Regions from separate parts of the Streptomyces sp. NBC_00236 genome, predicted to be linked through region 1. Evidence: riboswitches for the same ligand, from Rfam matches in the RefSeq annotation. Region 1 holds a riboswitch; each other region holds the start of a gene.

Region 1 (4,774 bases):
CCGTCCAGGATGAGGCGGCCGCCCGCCTCCCGGCTGACCCGGTCGGCCCGCAGGCCGCCGAGGGCCCGGGTCACGGGGTCCGCCGGGTGCGGTGGAGGACCAGCACGAAGGCGGGGACCCCGATGAGTGCGGTGACGACTCCCACCGGTACCTCCTGCGGATCGAGGACGGTCCGGGCGAGGGTGTCGACCCAGACCAGGAACACGGCCCCGGCGAGTGCGGTGACAGGCAGCAGTCTGCGGTGCCCGGAGCCGGTGAGCGCCCGGGCCGCGTGCGGCAGCACCAGCCCGACGAACCCGATAGCACCGGCCGAGCTCACCAGAGCGGCGGTCAGCAGTGCGGTGGTGCACAGCAGGACGATCCGGGTACGGCCGACGTGGACGCCGAGCGTGGCCGCCGCGTCCTGGCCGAAGGCGAAGGCGTCGAGCGTACGGGCGTGGCCGAGGCAGATCAGCAGCGTCACGCCGAGCACGGCGGAGCAGATCCACACATCGCTCCAGCCGACGCCCCCGAGCGAGCCCAGCAGCCAAAACAGGACGCCGCGGGTCTGCTCGGCGTCGGCGGCGGTCATCACGACGAAGGAGGTGAGCGCGGAGAAGAGCTGCATGGCCGCGACCCCGGACAGGACGACCCGGTCGGTGCTGCCGCCGAGGGTATGGCTGAGCAGCATGACCAGGGCGAAGGAGCACAGCGCCCCGATGAACGCGCCGGCCGACAGGGAGACCGCTCCCCCGCCGACCCCGAGGACGACCACGACGACGGCGCCGGTCGAGGCTCCGGAGGAGACCCCGAGGACGAACGGGTCGGCAAGCGGGTTGCGCAGCAGCGACTGCATGACGGTGCCGCAGACCGCGAGCCCCGCGCCGCAGACGGCGGCGAGCAGGGTGCGCGGCATGCGCAGGTTCCAGATGATGCCGTCGCGGATCGGGCTGAGCCGCGACTCGCCCGCGCCGAGGTGGGAGGCGACCGCGGACCAGACGTCGGCGACGGAGATCCGGGCCGGGCCGATGGTGACGGCGACGGCCACCGACAGGGCGAGCAGCAGGAGCCCGCCGGTCCACAGGAGCCCTTCGCGGATACCGCTGATGCGCCGGAGGCCGGGCCCGGTGCGCACGGCCGCGGCCTCGCGCGGCGCCGCGGCCCGTTCGGTGTCCGTCACCCCGCGAGCCCGAAGGTGCGCAGGCCGGCGGCCACGCGCTCCACGCCCTCGACGGTCCGGATGGTCGGGTTCATCGCCTGGCCGCTGAGCAGCACATAGCGCTTGTGCCGGACGGCGTCCATGTTCTTCGTGACGGGGTCGGACTCCAGGAAGGCGATCTTCTTCGCGGCGCTCTCTGCGGTCTGCGACTTGCGGGTCAGATCGCCGATGACCAGCACGTCGGGGTCGCGGTCGGCGACCGTCTCCCAGTTGATCTGCGGCCATTCCTCGTGGGTGTCGTCGAAGGCGTTCTCCGCGCCGAGTTCCCGGGTGATGATGCCGGGCGCACCACAGCAGCCGGCCAGGTACGGGGCCTCGGAGTTGGCGAACCAGTACAGCAGCGAGGCGCCGGAGGCGTCGATGCCGCTCGTCGCCTTCCGTACCCGCGCGCGCAGCCCGGCGACGAGCTTCTCGCCGCGCTCGGGAACGCCGAACACCTCGGCCAGGTCGCGCACTTCGGCGTAGACGCTGTCCATGGTCAGGGCGCCGGTGCGGACGCCGTCGCCGTCCTTGCTGTTGTCCTTGGCGGTGCAGTCGGCGGGCGAGACGTAGGTGGGGACGCCGAGCTTCTCGAACTGCTCGCGGGGGGCGACACCGCCCTTGGCGAGCGTCGACTCGAAGGAGGCGCTGACGAAGTCGGGCTCCTGGTCCAGGACCTTCTCCGACGAGGGGCGGTTGTCGGAGATCCTCGGGACGCCCGCGTTGGCCTTCTCCAGGCCCTTGAGCACCGGATCGGTCCAGGTGGCCGTGGCGGCCAGCCGGTCGGCGAGACCGAGCGAGAGCAGGATCTCGGTCGATCCCTGGTCGACCGGTACGGCGCGCTCCGGCGCCGCGTCCACGGTGACGGTCCGTCCGCAGTTCTTCAGCGTGACCGGATAGCCCTCGGCGTGGCCGGACTTGGCGGTTGTGCTGTCCAGGCCGCCGCCGCAGGCCGTCAGCAGGATCAGGGCGGCGGTGAGCAGGGCGGCGGAGCGGGCGGGGCCGGCTGTGCGCGGCACGGAGTACCTCGGCGTCTCTGGGCCCATGCGCGGGGCCCGTGCGGAGTTCCGCGGCCCGGTACCGGACCGCGGGTGCCAGCAGGTCTTCGGACTCGGGTTCATGCGGACGGGACGCCTTCCCGGGAAACCGTGGGTCTCCCAGTGGCCGTGGCCCCGCCCGTCCCCCTCACCGCTGCGCGTCAGTTCCGGATTCGCACCGGATTCCCTGACCCCTACGTGGAGTTCGACTGGCTCCGGGCACGCTACCACGAGCCTCTGCGCAGCTCAGCGGCGGTGCGGGGCCGGGGCGGTGTGCCGCGCACCGCCCCGGACACGGGCCGTCCGGGGCGGCCCGGCTCCGGTCACACGTTGGGGTGAACCGATTCGCCACCAGGGGTGCGCGGGCCGGGCGCTTCCGGGGCCGCGGCGGTGTGCCAGGAGGCGCCCGGATCGTCGTACGCGTCGGTGTAGCGGGCTCCGGTGATGGGCCAGTCGGCGAGCAGTTCACCGGGCAGCGCGAAGGATGCGGCCAGTTCCGGCAGATGTCCGCCGACCGCGGTGACGAGCTGTTCGGTGGCATCGCTCAGTCCGTCGACCTGACCGGCGGTCAGGTGGCCTGCCGCGAGCAGGTCCCCGCTGTTGCGTGCGACCCAGCGCAGCGCGAACAGCCGGGCCAGTTCGTCCAGGCGCTCGCGGGCCTCGCCGCCGGGCAGCGCCGCGAGCGCGTTCTCGTACGCCTGGGCCGCCTGCCGGTACGCATGGGCCTCGACCCCCCGCAGCGCGGGCCCGGATGCCGCGTTCCAGCGCGCCAGCGGGTCGCCCTCCGCCGCCTCCGCCATCCGTGCGGCGGCCCGGGCGAACCAGATGCGCTCCACCTCGTCCAGGAGACGGCCGAGGAACCGGAGGTCGGCGAGGTTGCCGCCCGCGGGGCGGGCAGCCGTCTCCTCCCTCGGGGCCCGTGCCGCGTCGAGGAGCAGTCCGGCGGCCGCCCGGGAGTGAATGGCCAGGTTGTCGCCCTCGGCGGTGATGGCGCCCTCGATCCCGGTGACGAGTTCGGTCATTCCGTTGTTCTCCAGCAGCCCCTGGGCTCCGCACCGCTCCCGGCATTCGACGATCACGGACCTGGCCTGCCAGGTGATCCATCCCTTGGCGATGTCGACCAGCCGCTCGTCCGTCTCCCGCTCCGCGGGCGGCCGGGCCGCCGCCTTCTCCCACCGGTCGAGCACCCGCCGGTGCAGCAGGCTCATCGCGAAGACGGTGGCCATGGCCTCGGCGAGCGGGCCGTGGTGGCTGCGGTGGGCCATCACCGGCACGGGAGACGCCGAGCGGCCGCCCGAGACGAAGCGGTGGCCGCCGTAGCGGACGGCGACGGCCAGCGTGGTGCGGGCGGAGCCCACCGCGCTGGCGCTCATGCAGACCCGGCCGGTGGTGACCCGTCCGATCGAGGCGAGGAAGCGGCGCCTGCGTCCGTCGGTGCCGCCGCGGAACACCCCGTCGTCGCCGACCCGCCCCTGCGCGCCGCCGAGCAGCGCCCCGCGGTCCACGAAGACCCGGTCGAAGGAGGTCAGGCAGTGGTCGACCGGACTGCCCATCCGTGCGGGAAGCCGGCGCACCCGGATCCCGGGCAGGGCCCGGGACGCGTCCGTGAGCGGCACCAGCAGCAGGAAGACCCCCTGGTCATGGCCGTCGACGATCAGCCGGGCGGCGACGAGACCCGACTTGGGGCCGCCGGCCGGGCTGGTGTTGGGCATGAACTTCTGTGCGCCGGCGTGCGGGGTGTGCAGCACGAACCCGTCCCGTTCGGGGTCGTAGGTGGCGGTCGTCTCGATGGCCGCGGCGTCGTTGCCGTGCGCCACCTCCGTACAGAGGAAGGTGCCGATCCGCCGCAGCCCGAGGAAGTCCGACAGATCGCGGGGGCTGTCGGCGTCGTGGTCCAGAAGGCTGCCGAGGAAGAGGTTGTAGTGGATGCCCGCGACCGTGGCGAACGCCGGGTCCACGGGGGCGAGCCACTCGTGCAGTGCGGCCAGGGCGCGGGGGTCCGCGGCGGGCCGGGCGGCGCTGTCCAGTGCGTTGTTGAGCGCGCGCAGCCGTGCGTGCGCCAGGGCGAGGCGCTCGTCCGGCGTGGGGCCGGGAGGCGGCCAGAGCGGCCGGCGGAACGGCTCGGTGGCGACGAGGCGGCGCCAGAATCCGTGCTCGCGGCGGGCGTCCGCGCCGAGGAGGACGGTGCTGAGCGGGCCGGCGACCGGACCGGTTCCGGCTTCCGGAGTGTGGGCGCTGTCGAAAATGGTGTTCATAAAACCGGGAACGATCAGCAAACGTCCAGGACACTCCACAAGTCGCTGTCCGGGCCGATGCGCGGCAGCGGCCCGTCGGCCGTCCGTCACCTGTATGCAGCAATCCGCCGCGCTGTACGGGCGGACAGGCCATCCCCTTGGTTCATGGAACGGCACCCCGAACAGCCTGCGGCTCAGGACGAACACGCCGAACTGGAAGCCCTGCGGGCCCGGGTGGCGCAGTTGGAGGCCCGCGCCCCGGCACGCTCACGCCCGCGCCTGCGTTCGTTCTTCGCGGTCCTGCTGATCCTGGTGGCGGCCGTGCT
Region 2 (4,774 bases), 1.3 Mb from region 1:
CGGGGCGCACGGCTTCAGTGTCACGGGCTTCACCGCGCACGGCCAGCGGGCGGGGCCGTCCGGTGGCCGGCCGGGTCCCCCAGGTCCTGTCGTCGAACTCCCGCCTGCCTTTCGGGCGACGGCGGGAGTTCGACGACAGGACCTACCGGTTTCCGTGCGGCTGCCCGTACCCCTTCAGCGCTTCCCCGACGTCGCTCAGCTGCTCCGGCGTGAGCAGGGCCGGAGTGCGGCCGGGCACCGAGCTCGCGGTGAGCCAGAGGCGGCACAGCCATTCGAGCTGGGCGGTGCGGTCGTACGCCTCGTCGAGGGAGGCACCGTAGGTGACCGTTCCGTGATTGCCCAGCAGGCAGCCGGTGCGGTCGCGCAGGGCCGTGAGCATGTTCTCGGCCAGTTCGTCCGTGCCGTAGCGGGCATAGGCGGCGACCCGGACGGGGCCGCCCAGCATCGCCGCGGCGTAGTGCACCGACGGCACCTCGGCGACCAGCGTGGAGACGGCCGTTGCGTGCACCGCGTGGGTGTGCACCACGGCGGCCGCGTCGGTGTTCCGGTACACCGCGAGATGGAGCGGAAGCTCGCTGGTGGGGGCCATGGTGCCGAGGACCTGGTTGCCCTCCGGATCGACGCCGGTCAGGTCCTCGGGGCGGAGCCGGTCGTACGGCACTCCGCTCGGGGTGACCAGTACGGTTTCGCCGACCCGTGCCGACACGTTGCCCGAGGTGCCCACGACCAGTCCCTCGGAGGCCGTCCGGCGGGCGGTGGCGACGACCGCGTCCCAGGCCCGTTCGATCGAATCCCGCCACTCACCGCTCATACGAAGATCCTTTCAACGGATGAGCGGCCCTCTGCCACCCCTCCCGCGACAGCCTCCCCGGGCGCCGGATTCCGGGCCCACACCGGCCCGTACCGGAATCCCGCCGTCTTCCGGCGGACGAAAAGAGCGACGGCACTCCGGTTGGGGTCACCGCAACGCCCTGCCCAGTTCATCTTCCGTTCACTCAGATTGCCTACGGTCCACGTGCCACTGACGTCGAACGATTGCCTGGGTAAATGGAACACATCACGCTGCTGCTCGCGATTGTGATCGTGACAGCTCTAGTGTTCGATTTCACGAACGGTTTCCACGACACCGCCAACGCGATGGCCACCACCATCTCGACCGGCGCACTCAAACCCAAGACAGCGGTGGCCATGTCCGCCGTTCTCAACCTCGTAGGCGCGTTCCTGTCGGTGGAGGTCGCCAAGACGATCTCCGGCGGGATCATCAACGAAGACGGGCTCAGAACCGAGGTCATCTTCGCGGCGCTCGTCGGCGCCATCCTGTGGAATCTCCTGACCTGGCTGGTCGGCCTGCCCTCCAGCTCCTCCCATGCGCTGTTCGGCGGCCTGATCGGCGCCGCGGTGATGTCCGCGGGCTGGTCGTCGGTCGACGGCGGCACCGTCGTCACCAAGGTGCTGCTCCCCGCGGTCGCCGCACCGGTCGTCGCCGGTCTGGCCGCGCTGCTGGCCACCAAGCTGACGTACCGCATCGGCGGGAAGGTCACGGGCGGCGCCCAGGAGAAGGCCACCGCGAAGGGGTACCGCGCCGGCCAGATCGCCTCGGCCGGGCTCGTGTCGCTCGCGCACGGCACCAACGACGCGCAGAAGACCATGGGCATCATCACGCTCGCCCTGGTCACCGGCGGCGTCCTCTCCCCCGGCTCCAACCCGCCGGTCTGGGTCATCGTCTCCGCGGGCCTCGCCATCGCGCTCGGCACCTATCTGGGCGGCTGGCGCATCATCCGCACCATGGGCAGCGGCCTGACCGAACTGAAGCCGCCGCAGGGCTTCGCCGCCCAGACCAGCGCGGCCACCGTCATCCTGGCCTCCTCCCACCTCGGTTTCTCCCTGTCCACGACCCAGTCGTGCTCCGGCGCCGTCATGGGCGCGGGCCTCGGCCGCAAGGGCGGCGTGGTCCGCTGGTCCACCGCCACCCGGATGTTCGTCGCCTGGGGCCTGACCCTGCCGGCCGCCGGTCTGGTCGGCGCGGGCGCGGAGCTGCTCACCAAGCAGGGGACCTGGGGTGTCGTGGTCGTCGCGGCACTGCTGATCGCCGGTTCCGGTGCGATCTGGATGCTGTCGCGGCGCAAGCCCGTCGGCCACGACGACGTCGCCCCGGCCGGTGAGGACGCCGAGCCCGCGGGCGTCGTCACCACGGCCATCGCGGCCGTCAGCCCGCCGCCCACCGCGGCCGCTCAGCCCCACGACCTCACGGCCACCATCCCGGCCCCCGCCGGGCCGGTCGCCGACCCGGCCCGACCCGCCACGGTCTAAGAGCCCCGGTAAGGACAGATCCCCATGAACATCGACTGGGCAGCCCTCGGCACCGTCTTCGGCGTCTCCCTCGTCGCCACCGTCGCGCTGGTGGGCCTCTTCACCCTCGGCATCGTCGGCCTCTCCAAGCAGCCCGAACCGGCCGCACAGGGCGGCTCGACGGGCGGCCCTGCGGGCGGTTCGCTCATGCTGGTCCGCGCCGGCGCGTACGTCTGCTTCGGCCTGTGCGCCGCGGCCGTGGCCTACGGCATCTACCTGATCGTCGCCTGACCACTGCCTGAGCCCCACCGGTCCCACCCTCATCGGGCCGGACGCACCTGAGGTGCGTCCGGCCCGATGTGCGTCTCAGCACACTGCACCGTCGCAGGTCAACGGCAAGTTGACGGGCGTTCGCAGAGCGTGGTGGACTGCCGGAGCCATTACGGCGACAGCAGAGGAAGCCGGTGCGAATCCGGCGCGGTCCCGCCACTGTCACCGGGGAGCAGTCCCCCACCACTGGAAGTCACGGTCCACGCAAGCGGACTGGAAGGCCGGGGGAACTGCGGATCCGGAAGCCAGGAGACTCTCGTCGCCGTCACGTCGAACCAGGGCGCGGACCCTGAGTGAGGACATATCGCCATGCCCGGCTGCCGTGCGTCCATTCCTGTGCAACGCAGAACAGGTCCTGAGGTCCTTCGAGGCGCAACGGCCGGCTGAACCGTGCGTGCCGATCGCATCTTCGCGTACGGCGCCACGGCCGGTCTGATCGGCGATCTGCTGCTCGGTGATCCCCGCAGGGGACACCCGGTCGCCGCCTTCGGGCGGGCCGCGGCAGGCGTCGAACGCCGTCTGTGGCGCGACCACCGCGGGTGGGGCGCCCTGCACACCCTGGTCTGCGCCGGAGGCGCCGCCGGGGGCGCCGCGCTGGCCTCCCGTGCCCTGCGCCGCCACCCCGCCGCGTCCGTCGCCCTGACCGCCGCCGCCACCTGGTCCGTCATCGGTGGTACGTCGCTGGGGCGCGAGGCCCGGGCCATCGGTGGCGCGCTCGCCGCCGGGGACATCGAACTGGCCCGGGAGCGGCTGCCGCATCTGTGCGGCCGCGACCCGCAGTCCCTGGACGGGCCGCAGATCGCCCGCGCCGTCGTGGAGTCCGTCGCCGAGAACACCTCGGACGCCGTGGTCGGCGCCCTGGTGTGGGGCGCGCTGGGCGGGGTGCCCGGACTCGTCGGGTTCCGGGCCGCCAACACGCTCGACGCGATGGTCGGTCACAAGTCGCCCCGCTACCGGCGTTACGGCTGGGCCTCGGCCCGCCTCGACGACCTCGCGGGCTGGCCCGGCGCCCGGCTGACGGCCCTGCTCGCCGTGACCGCCGGGGGGCGGCCACGGGGAGCGGTCCGCGCCTGGCGGGCCGACGCCGCCAAGCACCCGAGCCCGAACGCGGGCCCGGTGGAAGCCTCGTTCGCCGGTGCGCTCGGCGTACGGCTCGGCGGGACGCTCGCCTACGGCGGCCGGGTCGAGCACCGTCCCGTGCTCAACGGGGAGACGGGCCGCGCGGTGGAGCCCGCCGACATCGAACGGGCCGTACGGCTGTCGCGCCGGGTGAGCGCGCTGGCCCTCGGCGTGAGCGTGGCGGCCCGGCTGGGCGCGGGGTTCGCGGCACGAGGCATCGCGGGGGCCCGTACGGCCGGTTCCCGCAGCACGACACCTCGACTCTCAGGACGGAGACCGACATGAGCGGCGGACTGCTGGTCGCCGGGACCACATCGGACGCGGGCAAGAGCGTCGTCACGGCGGGCATCTGCCGCTGGCTGGTGCGCCGGGGCGTGAAGGTGGCGCCGTTCAAGGCGCAGAACATGTCACTCAACTCCTTCGTCACCCGCGAAGGCGCCGAGATCGGCCGCGCCCAGGCCATGCAGGCCCAGGCCGCCCGGGTGGAGCCGACCGCGCTGATGAACCCGGTGCTGCTCAAGCCCGGCAGCGACCGCTCCAGCCAGGTCGTCCTGATGGGCCGTCCGGTCGGCGAGATGAGCGCACGCGGCTACCACGGCGGCCGGCAGGAGTCGCTCCTGTCCACCGTCGTGGACTGCCTGGAGCAGCTTCGGGGCACGTATGACGCCGTGATCTGCGAAGGGGCGGGCAGTCCGGCCGAGATCAACCTGCGGCGCACGGACATCGTGAACATGGGCATCGCCCGGGCGGCACGCTTCCCGGTGGTGGTCGTCGGCGACATCGACCGCGGCGGGGTCTTCGCCTCGTTCTTCGGTACGACGGCGCTGCTCTCTGCCGAGGACCAGTCGCTGATCGCCGGCTACCTGGTCAACAAGTTCCGCGGCGACGTCTCGCTGCTGGAGCCCGGCCTGGACATGCTGCGCGAACTGACGGGACGGCCGACCTACGGGGTGCTGCCGTTCGCCCACGGCCTCGGCATCGACGAGGAGGACGGTCTGCGGGTCTCGCTGCGCGGCACCGTACGCGAGTCGGTCGT
Region 3 (4,774 bases), 7.6 Mb from region 1:
GGGCGGCTTGCTCACCCCGGCCCTGGCCGCGACGGCATCCGTCGTGACCGCGCCCGGGTCCCCTGCCCGGCGACCAGGCCCACCTCCACGTCGAGCACGGCTCCGGAGACCGTGTCCCGCGCGGTCGCCCCGGGCTGCGTACGGCCCGGCCGGCCTCTCCGTCATGTGCAGAGCCTGCGGCCGTCAGCTCACCGCATTCCCTCATCAGGACGGCGTGCCGTCGTCGGCATACGATGGGTCGCCGGTGCCGAAAGGGGCGCAAAATGGACGAATATCCCCTGATCGAGAACCACGGTCTGATCGGAGACCTGCAGACCGCGGCTCTCGTGACCACGGACGCGACGATCGACTGGTTCTGCTGTCCCCGCTTCGATTCGCCCAGCGTGTTCGGTGCCCTGCTCGACCACCGAAAGGGCGGTCACTTCACCGTCCGGCCGGTCGCCGACACGTACACGAGCAAGCAGCTCTACCACCCCGACACGGCCGTCCTCGTGACACGTTTCATGACCGAGGCCGGCACCGGTGAGGTGGTGGACTTCATGCCGGTGACCGGAACGACAGCGACGGACCGGCACCGTCTGGTCCGCATGCTGCGGTGCGTCCGGGGCAGCATGACGTTCGAAGGGGAGATCGCTCCCCGCTTCGACTACGGCCGCACACCGCACGAGCTGCACATCACGGAGCGCGGGGCCCTGTTCACTTCACCGGACATGAACCTCGCCGTCCACGCCGTCCGCGAGCCACAGGACGAGCGGCTGCTGAACATCCTCTCGGGCGAAAACGACCTGCGGTTCACCCTGACCCTGCAGGCGGGCCAGCAGCGTGGCCTGGTCATGGAGTCGTCCCCCGACGGGCCGCCGCAGGAGGTATCCGTGGCGGAGTTCGAGCAACTCTTCGACGAGACCGTCCAGTTCTGGCGCTCCTGGCTGGGACAGTCCACCTATGCCGGCCGGTGGCGGGAAGCGGTGGAACGGTCGGCCGTGACGCTGAAGCTCATGACGTACGCGCCCACCGGCGCCCTGGTGGCGGCCCCCACGGCGGGCCTGCCCGAGCAGTTGGGCGGAGAACGCAACTGGGACTACCGCTTCACCTGGATCCGTGACGCGTCGTTCTCGGTGTACGCGTTGCTGGGCCTGGGGTTCAGGGAGGAGGCAAGGGCGTTCATCGGCTGGCTGCACGACCGCGTGAAGGAAGAGGCCGGTCACGAAGGCGGCACCGGGCCACTGAACATCATGTACCGCGTCGACGGCTCCTCGGACCTGGTCGAGGAGACCCTGGACCACTGGGAGGGCTACGGCGGCTCCGCCCCGGTCCGCATCGGAAACGGAGCGGCGAGCCAGCTGCAACTGGACATCTACGGTGAGGCGCTCGACAGCATCTACTTCGCGCACCAGCACGGCATGCACCTGGATACGCGGGGCTGGACCGCGCTGCACACCCTTCTCGACTGGCTGGTCGATCACTGGGACCAGCCCGGTGAGGGGTTGTGGGAGACCCGAGGCGGCAGGAAGGACTTCACCTACGGCCGCGTGATGTCCTGGGTTGCCTTCGACCGCGCCGTCCGCATCGCCACCGACGACGGCCGTCCGGCTGCCCGCGGCCGCTGGGTGGACGCCCGGGACACGATCTACCAGCAGGTGCTCAACCGTGGCTGGGACCCGACGAAGAAGGCCTTCGTCCAGCACTACGGCGACGACGTCCTCGACTCGTCCCTGCTGCGCATGCCGACGGTCGGTTTCATCACGCCGGACGATCCCATGTGGAAGTCCACGCTGGACGCGATGGAGCATGAGCTGGTCAGTGACAGCCTCGTCTACCGCTACAACCCCGAGGCCTCACCCGACGGGCTGAGCGGCTCGGAGGGGACCTTCTCCCTCTGTACGTTCATGTACGTCGACGCCCTGGCGCGGGCCGGACGCATCGACCAGGCCCGGCTGGTCCTGGAGAAGATGCTCACCTACGCCAACCATCTCGGCCTGTACTCGGAGGAGATCGCCGTGACGGGCCGTCAACTGGGTAACTTCCCACAGGCGTTCACTCACCTGGCGCTGATCGACGCCGCCATCACGCTGGATGCCAGGATCAACGCGGCACGCGGGGGCACGGGCACGGCCTGAGGGCTCCCGCGCGGAGTGCATATCGGCCCGAGCTCCCGCGCGGAGTACACCGTCCGGCCCGTACGGTGGCCGCCGCACCCTCTCCGCCCCGTACGGTGACCGTCGCTCGCGGGACCGCGGTCACCGGACAGGCTCCTCCGCTACGAGCGGCCGACCACAGCGCAGGTTCCACCGCCCCGACCTGCCGCTGAGCTCCGTGACCGTGAGGGGTGCCACGTCCAGTCGCCAGAACGCCAGTGGAGGAAGGGCCAGCGCATGGACGACGGCGGCCCGGATCACGGCAGGCTCGACCACCCCCACGACCCGGCCCGGACCGTCCCCGTGCAGCGAGTCGAGCCACCGGCCCACCCTGGCGCAGAGCTCCAGCAGAGACTCGCCCCCGTGCGGAGCCGCCGCCGGATCCGCCAGCCAGGCCGCCACCCCGTCCGGCTCGTCCGCGCTCACCTCGGACAGCCGCGCACCGGACCAGCGGCCCATCTCCCAGTCCCGCAAGGCGTGTTCGGCGCCTGTCCGGAGCCCCAGCGCTTCCGCGGTGTCGCGGCAGCGGCGGGACGGCCCCCGCAGCCACTGGTCCGCGACCGGGACCGAACCGGAGGCAGCGGCTGCCCGGGCAGGCCGGAGCCCGGATTCGTCCAGCGGAGCGTCACCGGCGAACCGGGCCTCGCGCAGCGCGGAGTTCATTGCCGGTGAGATCAACATCACCCGTACCGTCATGCCCGCCCTCAACTCCCTGAACTGTGACCCCGTGGCCAAGCACACCATGGCATCCAGGGCGCGCCGGCCCGCCCACGGGCACCATGGCGGCCGTCACGCCCAAGCGGTATGGTCGCGACGACACGACGAGGGTGTGACGGAAGTCCGGTGAGAATCCGGCACGGTCGCGCCACTGTGAACCCGTACCCGTACGGGAAGTCAGACCCAGCACCTTCGTCTCAGGCACCACGATCGGGACGCGTGTTCCCTCAGGAGGTTCTGCCATGGCACAGACTGCTGCCCCCGCCACGGTCACACCCGCCATCACTCCCATCTCGCTGAAGGCCATTGCCCCTTGGGCGGTCTTCTTCGGCGTCGTCATGCTGATCCTGCTGTACTTCGTCGGTGCCGAGCAGGGCGCCACCGCGCTCATTTCGGGCGAAGGCGTGCACGAGTGGGTCCACGACGGCCGTCACCTCCTCGGATTCCCCTGCCACTGATCCATCCGGCTGATCCAGGGGAATCCCTCATGAACTCCATATCTGTCAGAGCCCTGCTCGTCCGCGGCATGCTGGCCGGCCTTGTCGCGGGTGCGCTCGCGCTTGCGGTGGCGTACTTTCTCGGCGAGTCACGCGTCGATGCGGCCATCGCCCTCGAAGAGGCGCACCGCCACAGTCACAGCCACGACCACGGCGGCGGCGAGGAACTCGTCAGCCGGGGCATGCAGGCCACCGGCGGACTCGCCACCGGTGTACTCGTCTTCGGCGTCGCCGTCGGCGGCATCGCCGCACTCGTCTTCTGTTACGCACTCGGCCGGTTGGGCCGGTTCGGCCCCAGGGCGACGGCCGCGCTGATCGCGGGAGCCGCCCTGCTGACCGTGTACATCGTCCCGTTCCTGAAGTACCCGGCGAATCCGCCGGCTGTCGGCAACCCCGACACCATCGGCAGACGCACCGCGCTGTTCTTCCTCATGGTCGCCCTCAGCGTGCTGCTGGCCGTCGCCGCCGTCATCCTCGGCAGGCGGCTGGCTCCGCGCCTGGGCAACTGGAACGCCACCATCGCCGCCGCTGCCGGCTACGTGCTGGTCATCGGCCTCGCCTATGCCTTCCTGCCCTCCTTCAACGAGGTCGGAAAGGACTTCCCGGCTTCTCTGCTCTGGGAGTTCAGGCTGGCCACGCTCGCGGTGCAGGTCACGCTCTGGACGGCCTTCGGGCTGGTCTTCGGCTATCTCACCGAACGGCTGCTGGAGCCGGGGCGGGACGCGGCCACTGCCACGGACGCCAGAACGAAACGGTCGGCCCCCGTGGCGGGCTGAGGTTCTGTCAGGGCCCGCCGGGGGAGACCAGGATCCGCGGCGGGCCCTGACGCGTACGGAAGCCGGCTCACGCCTGTCCGGCGGAACCGTCCCAGTCGATCCGGTAGTACCTCAGCAGCGCGTCCTCCTTCACGAGGCGCATGCCCGCCGCGGCCATGACGTGCTGGGAGGCGATGTTGTCGAGGTCGGCGTCCCCGTGCACGCAGACGATGCCCTGGTCACGGGTGAACCGAAGAAGCGCACGGAGCGCCTCGGAGGCGTAGCCCATGCCGCGCGCCGACGGCACGAGTCCGTAGCCGATCGTGACGTGCCCGTTCTCGTCGGGCGCGCCGTGGAACCCGGCTCCGCCGATCAGCAGCCCGTCCTCGCGGCGCCTTACGTGGTACGAACCGTAGGGAGTCGGGTCACGGGTCTCGGCACAGGTCTCCAGGAACCGCTGGGCCGCCCGCATCTCACCCGGGAGGGGAAAGCCGGGAGCCCAGCGAGCACCCTCGGCCGGCCTGCCCGCCGCCACCTGCTCGGCCTCGGCAAGGGTCATCGGGGACAGGATCAGCCGTGGTGTGTCGAGTGAGGTCATGCCCTGTGAGGTATCACGCGCCGAGGCCGGGCCGCACCCGGATATCCGGGTGCGGCCCGGTGTGCGCGGCGG
Region 4 (4,774 bases), 5.4 Mb from region 1:
CCTGGCCCCGCGGTCCACGGCCCGGCGCAGTGCGTCCAGGGCCTCCTCGGGGAACTCCCGGTCGCCGAAGCGGCTGCCGGCCGGGATGGCGATGAGGTCGGCCTCCTCCAGGCGGTCGAGGCCGTGGGGGGTGGTGAGGGTGAAGCCGGCATGGGTCCTGAGCGTCGGGCCCTCGGCGGAAACCACGGCGAAATCCTGTACGGCCAGGCCCTCGTCGCTGCGGTCGAGTCCGAAGACCTCGCACAGGACGCCGAGTTCGAAGGGATGGACCTCATCGAGGAGCAGGGCGGCGACATTCTTCAGCATGCCCCCCAGTGTGGCAGTAATTCGATGCTGCATGACAGTCCTGCCACTGCCGGGTTCGGCCGGAACCGGCGACAGTAGAGACATGAACACATTCCTGAACTACCTGGGCATATCGTTCGTTTTCGTACTCTTCCTGGCGCCGACGCTGGTCGGCATCGCCCGCGAACGCCGCATCGACCGCCAGTTGCGGGAGGCGGAACGGGCCCGGAGCGGCGAACCCCCGCAAACGGCGGACGCCGCACGGCCGGTGAGGGCCGCACGGCGTCCGTACGTGAGGAGTTGGGCGAGGATCTGAGGAATCAGAAGTCGTCGTCGAAGCCGACGGTGCCCTCGACGGCCACCTGGTACGCGGACGGGCGGCGCTCGAAGAAGTTCGTCAGCTCCTGGACGCCCTGGAGCTCCATGAACGAGAACGGGTTCTCCGAGCCGTACACCGCGGGGAAGCCCAGCCGGGTGAGCCGCTGGTCGGCGACGCACTCCAGGTACTGGCGCATCGACTCGGTGTTCATCCCGGGCAGGCCCTCGCCGCACAGGTCGCGGCCGAACTGCAGCTCCGCCTCGACGGCCTCCTTCAGCATGTCGGTGACCTGCTGCTGGAGGGCGTCGTCGAAGAGGTCGGGCTCCTCCTTGCGGACGGTGTCCACGACCTCGAACGCGAAGTTCATGTGCATCGTCTCGTCACGGAACACCCAGTTGGTGCCCGTGGCGAGGCCGTGCAGCAGCCCGCGGGAGCGGAACCAGTACACGTACGCGAAGGCGCCGTAGAAGAAAAGTCCCTCGATGCACGCCGCGAAGCAGATCAGGTTCAGCAGGAAACGGCGGCGGTCGGCCTTCGTCTCCAGCCGGTCGATCTTCTCGACCGAGTCCATCCACCGGAAGCAGAACTGCGCCTTCTCGCGGATCGACGGGATCTCCTCGACCGCGTCGAACGCGGCCGCCCGGTCGTCCGGATCGGGCAGATACGTGTCCAGCAGCGTCAGATAGAACTGGACGTGCACGGCCTCCTCGAAGAGCTGCCGCGACAGGTACAGCCGCGCCTCGGGGGAGTTGATGTGCTTGTACAGCGTCAGCACGAGGTTGTTCGAGACGATCGAGTCCCCGGTCGCGAAGAACGCCACCAGCCGGCCGATCAGATGCTGCTCGGCGGGCGACATCTTGGCGAGGTCCGCCACGTCGGAATGGAGATCGACCTCCTCCACGTGCCAGGTGTTCTTGATCGCGTCCCGGTAGCGCTCGTAGAAGTCCGGGTAGCGCATCGGCCGCAGGGTCAGTTCGAAGCCCGGGTCCAGCAGGTTCTTGTCGTCGTTGGAGCTCATTACTGGCAGGCCTCGCAGGACTCGGGGTTTTCGAGGGAACAGGCGATCGCGTCCGCGTCGGGCGCGGGTGCCTGCTCCGGGACCGTGGCGGCGGACGCCGCGCGGGCGATCCGCGTCGCCGGGCGGGAGCGCAGGTAGTACGTCGTCTTCAACCCCTGCTTCCAGGCGTACGCGTACATCGAGGAGAGTTTGCCGATCGTCGGCGTCTCCAGGAACAGGTTCAGCGACTGGCTCTGGTCGAGGAACGGCGTACGGGCCGCCGCCATGTCGATCAGTCCGCGCTGCGGGATCTCCCACGCGGTGCGGTACAGCGCCCGCACCTCCTCGGGGATCCACGCGAAGCCCTGGACCGAGCCGCTCGCCTCGCGCAGCGCCTCACGGGTCCGCGCGTCCCACACGCCGAGCTTCTTCAGCTCGGCCACCAGATAGGCGTTGACCTGGAGGAACTCACCGCTGAGGGTCTCGCGCTTGAAGAGGTTGGAGACCTGCGGCTCGATGCACTCGTACACGCCCGCGATCGAGGCGATCGTCGCCGTCGGCGCGATGGCCAGGAGCAGGGAGTTGCGCATCCCGGTCTTCGCGATACGGGCGCGCAGCGCGTCCCAGCGCTCCGGCCAGTTCAGCTCGGTGTCGTAGTGGTCCGGGTGCAGCACACCGCGGGCGGCACGCGTCTCGGACCAGGCGGGCAACGGGCCCGAGCGCTCCGCGAGGTCGCAGGACGCCTCGTACGCCGCGAGCATGATGCGCTCGGAGATCTTCGTCGACAGGGCGCGGGCCTCGGGGGAGTCGAACGGCAGCCGCAGCTGGAAGAAGACGTCCTGGAGACCCATCGCGCCCAGACCCACCGGACGCCAGCGGGCGTTGGAGCGGCCGGCCTGCTCGGTCGGGTAGAAGTTGATGTCCACGACCCGGTCGAGGAACGTCACGGCGGTACGCACGGTGGCGTCGAGGCGCTCCCAGTCGATCGTGCCGCCCTCGACGAACGCGCCGAGGTTGACCGAGCCGAGGTTGCAGACGGCCGTCTCGCCGTCGTCGGTGACTTCGAGGATCTCGGTGCACAGGTTCGAGGAGTGCACGACCCGGCCCGGCTCGGCGGTCTGGTTCGCGGTCCGGTTGGAGGCGTCCTTGAACGTCATCCAGCCCTGGCCGGTCTGCGCGAGGGTCCGCATCATCCGGCCGTAGAGCTCACGGGCCGGCATGGTCTTGCGGGCCAGCCCCTTGGCCTCCGCGGCCCGGTACGCGGCGTCGAACTCATCGCCCCACAGGTCGACCAGCTCGGGCACGTCGGCCGGGGAGAACAGCGACCAGGTCCCGTCCGCGTCGACCCGGCGCATGAACTCGTCGGGGATCCAGTGCGCCAGGTTGAGGTTGTGCGTACGCCGCTGGTCCTCGCCCGTGTTGTCGCGCAGCTCCAGGAACTCCTCGATGTCCGCGTGCCACGTCTCCAGGTAGACGGCGGCGGCACCCTTGCGCCGGCCGCCCTGGTTGACGGCGGCGACGGAGGCGTCGAGCGTCTTCAGGAACGGCACGATGCCGTTGGAGTGCCCGTTGGTGCCGCGGATCAGCGAACCGCGTGCACGGATACGGGAGTACGAGAGGCCGATGCCGCCCGCGTGCTTGGACAGGCGCGCCACCTGGTGGTAGCGGTCGTAGATCGAGTCCAGCTCGTCCAGCGGCGAGTCCAGCAGGTAGCAGGAGGACATCTGCGGGTGGCGGGTGCCGGAGTTGAAGAGCGTGGGGGAGGAGGGCAGGTAGTCCAGCCGGCTCATCAGCCCGTACAGCGCGGCGACCTCGTCCATGGCGCGCTCCGAGGTGTCCTCGGCGAGCCCGGCGGCGACGCGCAGCATGAAGTGCTGCGGGGTCTCGATGACCTGGCGGGTGGTCGGGTGACGCAGCAGGTAGCGGCTGTGCAGGGTGCGCAGGCCGAAGTAGCCGAAGCGGTCGTCGGCGCCGTCGGCGAGGGACTGCCCGACCAGTGCGTCCAGGGCGGCCGCGTGGAGCGTCACGAACTCGGCGGTGCGGTCCGCGATCAGGCCCTCGCGGTGCCCGACGGCGACCGATGCGGAGAACGACGTCGCGCCCTGCCCTGCCGCCTCGTCCGCGATGGTGCGGGTGAGGAGGCGGGCGGCGAGCCGGGAGTAGGCGGGGTCCTCGGAGATCAGGCCCGCGGCGGCCTCGGTGGCCAGCGAGCGCAGCTCGGCCTCGTCCGACCGGGCGTTGCGGCCGCGCAGCGCCGCTGCGGCGACGCGTCCGGGGTCGGTGTCGGGCAGATCGGCGGTGAGGTCGGTCAGGGTCCGCAGCAGTGCGGTTCCCGGTCCGTCGCTCGTGGATCCCGTTGATTCGGCCGCTGAAACCGGATCGGCTGGCGCGATGGTCACGTGGTGCTCTCCCTCGCTCGGCTCGGGGCCTTCGGGGAGCGGGGGCAGCCGGACGGGGCGGGACCCGGCAGGGCAGCGCTCCGTACGGCGTCCACCGGCCCATCCACGAGGCCCGGACGTCTGGGCATCCGGATCGGTCGAGCCGGATGCGCTGTCGGCAGGACCTCGGACTAGGGGGTGCGCAAAAGCACACCGAACACACCGTTGCGGGACAGTTCCGGATTCGCACCGGATTTCCCTGCGGCGACAGCAGGCATGAGCATACATGTGGGGGCTGCAGGATGCGGCAGCCCCCACATGTTGTGTCGTGCTCGCTCTCACGCCGGAGGGCGCAGCTCTAGACGGAACGTCAGCAGTGTCAGATCGGCGACGGGGCTCCAGTCCCTCTCGGGGGTGCGGACGAAGCCGAGCCGCCGGTAGATCCGGTGGGCCCCGTGCATTGCCGGCTGCGTCGACAGGACGATCCCCGTGACCCCCGCGGTACCCCGTGCGCGGTCGATACAGGCCCGTACGAGCGCCTCCCCGGCTCCTGCGCCCCGGGCCTCGCGGGAGACCGCCAGCGTCCGGAATTCCGCCTCGTCCGCCGTCGCGATATCGGCCCACGGATTCCCCGGGGGCGCGTAGGTGACCCCGCCCAGGACGCGGCCCGTCGCGTCGGCGGCCACCAGCACCTCGGCCTCGGCCGCCCGGCGGGGGACGTCGCGCAGCTGCGCCAGGTACGGATCGCCGTCGCCGAACTCCAGGAGGCCGTCGCCGAGGTAGGCCTCGGCGGTG

What was found. A riboswitch is a leader RNA that binds a small molecule or an ion and turns the genes downstream of it on or off. The one in region 1 is predicted to bind cobalamin.
Region 2: linked by a shared signal. The riboswitch ahead of OG446_RS07170 (cobalamin biosynthesis protein) and the one ahead of OG446_RS01310 (ABC transporter substrate-binding protein) in region 1 are both predicted to bind cobalamin.
Region 3: linked by a shared signal. The riboswitch ahead of OG446_RS34990 (CbtB domain-containing protein) and the one ahead of OG446_RS01310 (ABC transporter substrate-binding protein) in region 1 are both predicted to bind cobalamin.
Region 4: linked by a shared signal. The riboswitch ahead of OG446_RS25770 (ribonucleoside-diphosphate reductase subunit alpha) and the one ahead of OG446_RS01310 (ABC transporter substrate-binding protein) in region 1 are both predicted to bind cobalamin.

Annotation. Positions count from the first base shown of each region.
Region 1 covers NZ_CP108100.1:277,747-282,520, forward strand. Annotated here, with positions in the region: gene OG446_RS01300 (ABC transporter ATP-binding protein) at 1-74, opposite strand, end outside; gene OG446_RS01305 (FecCD family ABC transporter permease) at 71-1,114, opposite strand; gene OG446_RS01310 (ABC transporter substrate-binding protein) at 1,156-2,196, opposite strand; cobalamin riboswitch at 2,257-2,443, opposite strand; gene OG446_RS01315 (acyl-CoA dehydrogenase family protein) at 2,538-4,469, opposite strand; gene OG446_RS01320 (hypothetical protein) at 4,614-4,774, shown strand, end outside.
Region 2 covers NZ_CP108100.1:1,626,187-1,630,960, forward strand. Annotated here, with positions in the region: gene OG446_RS07150 (alpha/beta hydrolase) at 1-10, opposite strand, end outside; gene OG446_RS07155 (class II aldolase/adducin family protein) at 143-811, opposite strand; gene OG446_RS07160 (inorganic phosphate transporter) at 1,048-2,310, shown strand; gene OG446_RS07165 (hypothetical protein) at 2,335-2,580, shown strand; cobalamin riboswitch at 2,744-2,875, shown strand; gene OG446_RS07170 (cobalamin biosynthesis protein) at 3,010-4,023, shown strand; gene OG446_RS07175 (cobyric acid synthase) at 4,020-4,774, shown strand, end outside.
Region 3 covers NZ_CP108100.1:7,851,046-7,855,819, forward strand. Annotated here, with positions in the region: gene OG446_RS34980 (glycoside hydrolase family 15 protein) at 264-2,117, shown strand; gene OG446_RS34985 (histidine phosphatase family protein) at 2,238-2,831, opposite strand; adenosylcobalamin (AdoCbl) riboswitch at 2,956-3,049, shown strand; gene OG446_RS34990 (CbtB domain-containing protein) at 3,095-3,310, shown strand; gene OG446_RS34995 (CbtA family protein) at 3,340-4,125, shown strand; gene OG446_RS35000 (GNAT family N-acetyltransferase) at 4,193-4,702, opposite strand.
Region 4 covers NZ_CP108100.1:5,678,996-5,683,769, forward strand. Annotated here, with positions in the region: gene OG446_RS25755 (helix-turn-helix domain-containing protein) at 1-306, opposite strand, end outside; gene OG446_RS25760 (hypothetical protein) at 389-601, shown strand; gene OG446_RS25765 (ribonucleotide-diphosphate reductase subunit beta) at 606-1,622, opposite strand; gene OG446_RS25770 (ribonucleoside-diphosphate reductase subunit alpha) at 1,622-4,000, opposite strand; adenosylcobalamin-variant (AdoCbl-variant) riboswitch at 4,152-4,250, opposite strand; gene OG446_RS25775 (GNAT family N-acetyltransferase) at 4,318-4,774, opposite strand, start outside.